Regions from separate parts of the Ruegeria sp. B11 genome, predicted to be linked through region 1. Evidence: riboswitches for the same ligand, from Rfam matches in the RefSeq annotation. Region 1 holds a riboswitch; the other holds the start of a gene.
The links. A riboswitch is a leader RNA that binds a small molecule or an ion and turns the genes downstream of it on or off. The one in region 1 is predicted to bind cobalamin.

Region 1 (4,211 bases):
TCCCTTTGGCCTGCGCCAGCGCCAGAACCTGCTGCAAGCCGTAGGCCCAATAGGGCACTCCACCGATCAGACGGATCAGGATGCCCTTTGCGCCCTCCAGTGTCTGCTCGACATATGTGTCGACTGAGAGGGGATGCTTCAGCGCCGTCAGATTGGCCAGCCGCATCGTTGGCATGCGTCCTTCAGGCCCACTTCCACGATGCCATCCCGCCGCGAAAGCGCCAAGGTCACTGTCGGAAAAGGACAGCACCACAAGGTCCGCCGGGCTCTGACCCAGATCGGTCGGGGTCTCGGTTTCTTCGAGCCCATGGCTTTCGCGGAAGACGACGTGCATAAGTCTTACTCGGCAGCCTCGGTTACACCCACAAGGATATCGCGGATCTCGGCCTCTTTGATATCGTCATGCTCGGCAATGACCACAATGCGCGAGCGACGGTCTTCGCCGGACTCCCACGGGCGGTCATATTGGTGACGCACGCGCGCACCGACGGCCTGAACCAGTAGGCGCATGGGCTTGCCCTGAACGGCGGCATAGCCTTTGACGCGCAGGATATTCAACTCGTTGGCCAATCGTTCAATCTTGGCGACCAGATCAATCGGATCGATTTGCTCGGGCAGTTCAACGATGATGCTTTCGAAATCGTCATGCTCGTGATCGTGATGGCCGTCGTGATGGCTGGGACGCGCGTCCATGTCATCCTCGGCCGCGGCTTCTAGACCCAGCACGACGCGGACGTCCACGGCACCCTCGGCCACTTCGACCACGGGCATGGGGCGGGGCGCTTCGGCGGCGATGATCTCTTTCGCTTTCGCAACGCCTTCCGGGCCAGCCAGATCGGGCTTGGTCAGCAGAATGATGTCGGCGCAGGAAATCTGATCCTCGAACACCTCGGACAAGGGAGTTTCATGATCAATCGAGTCATCTGCCATGCGTTGCGCATCCACCGCCTCGACATTCGGAGCGAACCGACCAGCGGCCACGGCCTCGGCATCGGCCAGAGCAATCACGCCATCGACGGTGATTTTCGAGCGGATATCGGGCCAGTCGAACGCCTTTAGCAGCGGTTTTGGCAGGGCAAGACCGGAGGTTTCGATCAGGATGTGATCGGGGCGCGGCTCTAGTGCCATCAGGGCTTCGATGGTCGGGATGAAGTCATCGGCGACGGTGCAGCAGATGCAGCCATTGGCCAGTTCCATGATGTTTTCCGCGGGGCAATCAGGAATGGCGCAGGATTTCAGGATATCGCCATCGACGCCGACATCACCGAATTCATTGACGACCACCGCCAGACGCTTGCCCTGCGGGTTCTGCATCAGGTGACGTACCAGAGTGGTTTTGCCCGAGCCCAAAAAGCCGGTGATCACAGTGACGGGGAGTTTCTCAAGGTTGCTCATTTCAGGGCTCCAATCGGGGGAATGCGGGCCGCACAGTTTTTGCGGAAATGTTCGGGACGTTCGCGCCATTTGACCAATCCGTCCTCGGTGGCGAGGTATTTGGCTGCGCCTTCGACGATGGTTTCAACATGGTCGATCTCGTTCAGATGCTCATACACGAAAGTCCAGCGATCCGGTCCTCCGCGTAGCACGATCGAGCAGCCTTCATCGCAATTCGACAGGCATTCCACAGCTTTCAAGGTAATGCCTTCGGGCAGGCCCGCCTGTTCAAGCGCCTTGTGCAGCAACGTGCCGGGGCGCTGGGCGTCATCCTCGACAGGCAGCCCGCGACGGCAGGTAGTGCAAACCAGCAGTTCGACCGGTGCGGTCTCGGTCATGTCTCTCATCCCCCCAAATCCTCTTCGTGGGGGACGGGGTTTCATGCGGGCCGATCACAGCCCCACACCGGAACACCCCGTCCGGTTTCATCTTCGGGCGTTGGCAGGTCTCCCGGCTTGCGGATGTCAGAGGAGGCCTCTGTCGGATGTCCCGCCTTCCCGGCCATACTGCCAGTGGCTTTGGGCACCCTCTCCGGTCACGGTCGCGGGGGCGGCTGCGTTTGACGGCAAAAACCGCTGACGCATTCCCTTTTCATCTGCTCTCGCAGACACCAACGAAAGGGACATGCGGCAGGGCAGGGTTGCTTGTCAAGCGAGTCGCGCCGATCCGTGAAAAAGCGGATAAAAAGCGACCTGTCGGGGTCGCTGGGCGGCATGATACTTCTGCAACGACGTGCTGGCATGGCAGCAAGATGCGAACAGGAGGATACCGCGCATGAAAGTAGGGTTTATCGGGCTGGGGAATGTAGGGGGCAAGCTATCTGGATCGCTGCTACGAAACGGTATCGATCTGACGGTTCATGACCTGAACCCGGATCTGGTGACCGAATTCGTCGCCAAGGGTGCCAAAGCCGCCAAAAGCCCGGCGCAACTGATGCGCGATTGCGATGCTGTTATAACCTGTTTGCCTTCTCCTGCGGCCTCGGATGCGGTGATGCAGGAAATGTTGCCAGAGGTCGGCCCTGGCAAAATCTGGATGGAAATGTCGACCACTGACGAAGCCGAAGTCAAACGCCTTGGCGCAATGGTCATCGAACGAGGCGGCGCAGCGGTGGATTGCCCGGTTTCGGGCGGATGTCACCGGGCAGCGACGGGTAATATCTCGATCTTCGCAGGCTGTGATCGTGAGACTTTTGAACGTATCCTGCCATTCCTGACCACCATGGGGCGGCGCATTCTGCACACGGGCGATCTGGGCTCGGCCTCTGTTCTGAAGGTGTTGACCAATTATCTGGCTACCGCCAACCTGATCACCTGCGCCGAGGCATTGGTGACAGCCAAGGCCGCCGGCATGGACCTTGGAACCACCTATGAGGCGATTAAGATATCGTCAGGCACATCCTTCGTGCACGAGACCGAAAGTCAGGTCATCCTGAACGGCTCGCGCGATATTTCCTTCACCATGGACCTGGTGAAAAAAGATATCGGTCTGTTTCAGGAGGTCGCCGACCGTGCCGGAGTTCCTCTTGAGATAAACCCATTGATGATCAAGATTTTCGAAGATGGCATCGCGCGATATGGTGAACGTGAATTGTCCCCGAACATCATCAGGCGGCTAGAGGACGCGACCGGACTGGAGATCCAGGCGCCAGGGTTCCCAACCGAGATGCTGGACGACGAGCCAGAAGAACCGGGTTATGAGGTGATCCCACAGAATCGGTAGATAGATTAATCGGCAAGCATTGCGGCTGTCTGGCGACCTGGTTGGACAAAATTCTGGTGCTATTCTAAATAGGTCGACAGGAGTCCGACACCGGCACAGGCAAGAGAACAACTTATGACGAATGAGACCTTTCTCATCGTAACAACGATGAAAAACGAAGGGCCTTTCATGATCGATTGGGTGGCCTACAACCACGCAATCGGTTTTGATGACATTCTGATTTATACCAATGATTGCGCTGATGGTACCGATGCCATGGGTGACCGGTTGCAAGTGCTTGGCTGGGCTCACCACCAACGAAACAGACTGGGTCCGCGCGCTGCGCCTCAGGTTCGTGCATTTTCGCTTGCGCGGAATCACCCAAGCTATCTGTCTTCGGATTGGATTCTCAGTTTGGATGTGGACGAGTATATCAATATCCGTTTGCCCAATAGTGATATAAGAAGCCTCGTTGAGGCCAGCGGCGTGGCGGACGCGATCTCGATCTGCTGGCGCATGTTCGGAAACGCAGGTCAGAACGATTTCGTTGATCGACCTGTACCTGAGACTTTCTTTCTGGCCGCCACGGAAGACGGCTATCCGCATCACCGGACCAAAGGGTTCAAAACGCTGTTCCGCAACAATGGGAAATTCAGCCGTTTTCGCGCCCATCGTCCCAGGATCAATCCAGAAGATGCACCGAACCCTGACGCACCATACGAAGGGGTGTTGTGGCGGGATTCGGGCGGGAACCTCTACCCAGCAGACCAAGTGAAATGGAAAGCATGGCGTGGTTTCAGCCATGAATTCGCGCGCATTCATCATTATGCTGTGCGCAGCACTGATAGCTTTTTGGTCAAGCGCGACCGTGGGCGCACCAATCATGTGGGGCAGGATCAAGGGCTCAAATACTGGCTCATGATGAACCACAATGATGTTGAGGATCGCTCAATTCTGGAACACATGCCGGCTATGCACGACATCAAATCTGAGATGATGGCAGATCCGCAATTGGCAGACCTCCATCACCAAGCATGTGAGTGGCACAGGTCGAAAGCCGAAGAATTGAGAGCCAG
Region 2 (4,211 bases), on a different contig from region 1:
TACTCGCAACCAGCAGCATGACATCTTCGTCAGATAACTTGGAAGCACTTTCAAGAAGCGTCATCCGACCGTTGATCACATCAAATGCGAGATGCTCTTCACCACCTGCTTTCGGGCCGACGACACGGTTCAGGATCGCCACCTCTTCGGCGCAATCAAGGCCAGAGACCTGAAAGCTTCTACCACCTTCAGGAATTGGACCGGCGGGGGCGATGTCGCCACACCCGCCACTACCGCATGCGTGGTGACCATGTTTGTTTTCGTGGCCATGGTCGTGGCTATGGGTATCGGATGACATGATTGGACCTCAAGAATCTCTATGGTCCTTTGTAAATAGTTCCTACAGTAACTAGAGCTTCAATACCTTTTATATTTTTTTCATCCGGGTTCTTTGCCTGCGATATTGTTAGTTCATTTCGTCTTGCGGGCCGGCCGTGTGGATGCAATCTAATTGCAGATGACGCAAAAAATTTGGAACAGATCAATGCAGAAACGGATCGCAATTACCATCACGTTAGTCTCGATTACGGCTGGTTGCTCAGCCCAGTTCACCGGAGCCAAAAGCAAGGCACTTGAACCAGGCAACGTGCCAGATTCGGTCGTAGCGCTGGCAGGGCCGGCGCAGGATTTGACCACGGCACGCCTTTTGCCAGAAGATAATTGCTTTTGGTATGAGCACAGCGGACCCGTCGAGACGACATTGGTACCATTGCGCGCGACGAATGGCGCTCCGATCTGCATTGCGCGCGACGCCTGATCGAAATGAGGGCAGCGACGTCCTTGTACGCTGCCCAATATTCATGAGCGGGCTGTGACGCTATCTTCGGCAGAGTATAGGAAAGCGGTCGAGCCGGTTTTCACGTTTGGGTAGAGGTCATTGATATGAGCCATGATCATTCGCACACATCCAGAACTTGCGCGACCGCCGATGCTTCTTGGCTCAGGCGTGCCGTGAATTCTGAGATATGTGTCTCGGTCTCCAACGTATAGATAAAGGGCACGAGAGCCGAGAGCATTATTCGGCCCGGGCTCCATGCCATTCCGGAATTCCGCGTATTCGGGGTTGCGCTCGATCATTGAAGCGGTTGGTGTCCAGTGTGGCCATTCGACCTTTCGGCGGATAACATAGGTGCCGGGCTCGTAAAGGTTCCCGCGCGCGATCGCTACGCCATAGCGCATTGCGGTCCCGCCTTCTTCGATATGATAGAGATAGCGCGCGACGGCATCCACATGGATGTCACCTGGAACCAAACCATCATTTGCCGCGACGCGTCTTGGTAAAAAACGGTCATGAACACCCCACGGATTTGAGGTCATTGGATCGTAACCAATTGGCGTGACCTGACTGTCCCAATAGGTCTTCTGCGATGCGGTTGGCCAGGTTTTGGCGATCAATGGACTGGCCGCAGACGCCGAGAACAGCGCTGTGGTGGATTGAATGAAATGGCGCCTTGTAAGCATAGGTCTCGTCCTGGTTCACAAGTTTAACGTATTTGGATCGCACTATCGCGAATTAATCCGATTCTTAAAGCCTCTAGCAGCTAGAGCTTCAAGAGGTTTCAGGTAACGCTTGGTTTACCCTGTCGATCAAGTGACCGGTTGCGTGAATCCTGCTTCGGTCGAGTTTACATTGGAATAGGTCGCAAAGACAATTGACACAGGCGAAGCCGCCATTGTAGCGGTGAATTGTTTTCGGTTCCTGATGGCGGAAGCCAAAAGGATTAAAAGGGAATACGGTTCGGTGTTTTCAATGGCGCCAATTCCGTAACTGCCCCCGCAACTGTGAGCGGAGAGCGATGCCAAGACACCACTGGTTCGTAATGGAACCGGGAAGGTTGGCGGAGCGAGCACCCGCGAGTCAGGAGACCTGCCGTAAAGCGCCGGGCTATGCCCAGACTGAACCTGTCGGCCTTACGGTCGATTCAACCTGACAAGCCGCCGGGTGAGGCGGTAGGGAGAAAAAACATGCATATCGAACCGGGCATCGTGAATGGTGCCAAAATCGCGCTTTCCTATGTTACCGCCGCAGGTGCGGCTACTTACGCAGCGAAAGAAACGTTTTCCACATTGCGTGCGAATGGACCTGCATCTTTTGTTATGCGCTCGGTGCTCGCCACCGTTGGGGTTTTCCTTTTCTTCGAAGTCCTGCCGCATTTCCCGGTTGGTGTCTCTGAAGTCCACTTCATCCTGGGGTCGACGCTGTTTCTGCTTCTCGGTGCTGCACCCGCGGCTTTTGGATTGGCAGCTGGTCTCCTGATTCAGGGTGTGTTTTTTGCCCCGTTCGATCTTCCGCAGTACTTCATCAACCTGACCACTCTGCTGGTGCCGCTATTTGCGCTACAGGCACTGGCCAGCCGCATCATCGCACCCGGCACAGCATATGTTGACCTCAAATATGGCCAAGCTCTTGCCCTAAGTGCGACGTATCAGGGAGGAGTAGTCGCATGGGTTGGGTTCTGGGCCTTCTACGGCCAGGGTTTCGGCGCAGAAACCATGGCGTCGGTTCTGTCCTTTGGCGGCGCTTATATGCTGGTAATCGTCATTGAGCCGATTGCTGATCTGGCAGTGCTTGCGGCAGCCAAGGCAATGCGCGGTTTGAACAGTACAGGTCTGGTGACTCCGCGTTTGTACAACGCTGCGAAAGCTTGACCAAAGTTTGAAGCAGTGTCCTAAACTTGGGTTGCCGCGAAACAACCAGTAGTCGCAGGACCAAAATTTTATTGTGGCGCGTCTCTAGGGCGCGCCACATTGTCTTTAGCCGCTAGAAACCTGTACCCAACGATCAGGGTGATTTGGGTCCTGTATTCGTAGGAAAAGATACCTCGTTTCCTTCCAAGATTTGATCCTGTTGGTGACATTGTCCAGAATCAAATCGCCTTCACTCGAGCGATAAACTAAAACTGCATGGCCACTGCGATTGGTGTCCAAGACAGTTGCAATAAGTAGCTTCGTAGGATCCAGGCCGTTCTGCATTAGTTCAAACTTCTTTTGCAAAGCGATGTCTCTAGAACAACGCTCAGGTTACAAACCGTCGGCCTGACTAGCGGTTTCGCAACCGAGCGAAGGCATGCGTGAGGGTGTGATCGGGCCGACGAAATTGAAATTCGCGAACCATATTGTTCTTGTGGCTGAGCTCTCTTGGCTCGATGGTCTCAATTTCCACCCACAATGCCCCAAGTTTTTTTGTGAGTAGTTTTGCAAAAGGGCGCATATATCTTGCCAGAATGACATTTTCGCAGGAATGGTTCCCGATGACCAAGATCACTCCAGAATTGCTTGAACAAATCCGTGCCCGATTTGCGCAGGTTGACCACTGCCCGCAGCAGGGACCGCGTATTTTCTTTGAAAACGCGGGTGGGGCGCTGACGCTGAATTCGGTTGTGGGCACCTCGCAGGCTTATGCTGCGATCCCTGACAATCAGGGCCGCGACAACCCGGGAAGTCACGAACTGGTGCGGGTAATCAACAAGGCCAAAGAAGATATGGCCGTGTTCATGAACGCCCCCGGTGGCCAGTTCTTTGTCGGCGAAAGCGGGACCGAGCTGCTGTTTCGATTGATCATGAACGCCTGTCTGGGCACCGCCACCGGTCGGGTACTTGGCACAACGCTGGAACATCCCGCGACCCGAAGCGCTTGCGCGCGTTGGGCCGGGGTGGCCGGGCAAGATCATGTTCTGGTGGTCCATGACGACGCCACAGGCACCGTCACAGCAGATGCTTATGCGGCGCAGGTAACGCCGGACACAAAGGTTGCGACTATCGTGCACACCTCGCCGGTGACCGGTATGGGCGTGGATGTAGCGGCTGTGGCTGCCGAGATCCGCGCCGTTGCGCCCAATTGCTTCATCATAATCGACGGTATCCAGCACGCCGCGCATGGCCGGATCGACCTAACCGCCTATGATGTCGATGGCTATGTGATCTCGCCTTACAAGGTGTTCTCGCGCCATGGTTACGGGGTGGCCTGGATTTCTGACCGGCTGACCAAGCTGCCACATAACAGCTTGATCGACGGCCCCGCCGACAATTGGGAAATGGGGACGCGTGATACCGGCTCTTACGCTACAATGTCTGACGTAATCAGCTATTTCGAATGGCTGGGCGCACAGGTCAGCGACGCCACCGACCGGCGCGCAAAATTCGTCGCTGCCGGAGAGGCGATCCATGAGCAGGAAAAAGCGCTGACTGATGCGATGATCCGCGGAACCGGC

Region 2: it holds a riboswitch for cobalamin, as region 1 does, so the genes downstream of both, ACR0I1_RS10705 (energy-coupling factor ABC transporter permease) here and ACR0I1_RS11890 (DUF1636 family protein) in region 1, are expected to answer to the same signal.

Annotation. Positions count from the first base shown of each region.
Region 1 covers NZ_JBQFVO010000003.1:24,064-28,274, reverse strand. Annotated here, with positions in the region: gene cobN (cobaltochelatase subunit CobN) at 1-334, opposite strand, end outside; gene cobW (cobalamin biosynthesis protein CobW) at 340-1,395, opposite strand; gene ACR0I1_RS11890 (DUF1636 family protein) at 1,392-1,772, opposite strand; cobalamin riboswitch at 1,858-2,064, opposite strand; gene ACR0I1_RS11885 (NAD(P)-dependent oxidoreductase) at 2,170-3,156, shown strand; gene ACR0I1_RS11880 (glycosyltransferase family 2 protein) at 3,271-4,211, shown strand, end outside.
Region 2 covers NZ_JBQFVO010000002.1:664,448-668,658, forward strand. Annotated here, with positions in the region: gene ACR0I1_RS10690 (heavy metal translocating P-type ATPase) at 1-298, opposite strand, end outside; gene ACR0I1_RS10695 (hypothetical protein) at 485-757, shown strand; gene ACR0I1_RS10700 (L,D-transpeptidase) at 799-1,461, opposite strand; cobalamin riboswitch at 1,677-1,889, shown strand; gene ACR0I1_RS10705 (energy-coupling factor ABC transporter permease) at 1,966-2,649, shown strand; gene ACR0I1_RS10710 (transglutaminase-like cysteine peptidase) at 2,755-2,994, opposite strand; gene ACR0I1_RS10715 (aminotransferase class V-fold PLP-dependent enzyme) at 3,252-4,211, shown strand, end outside.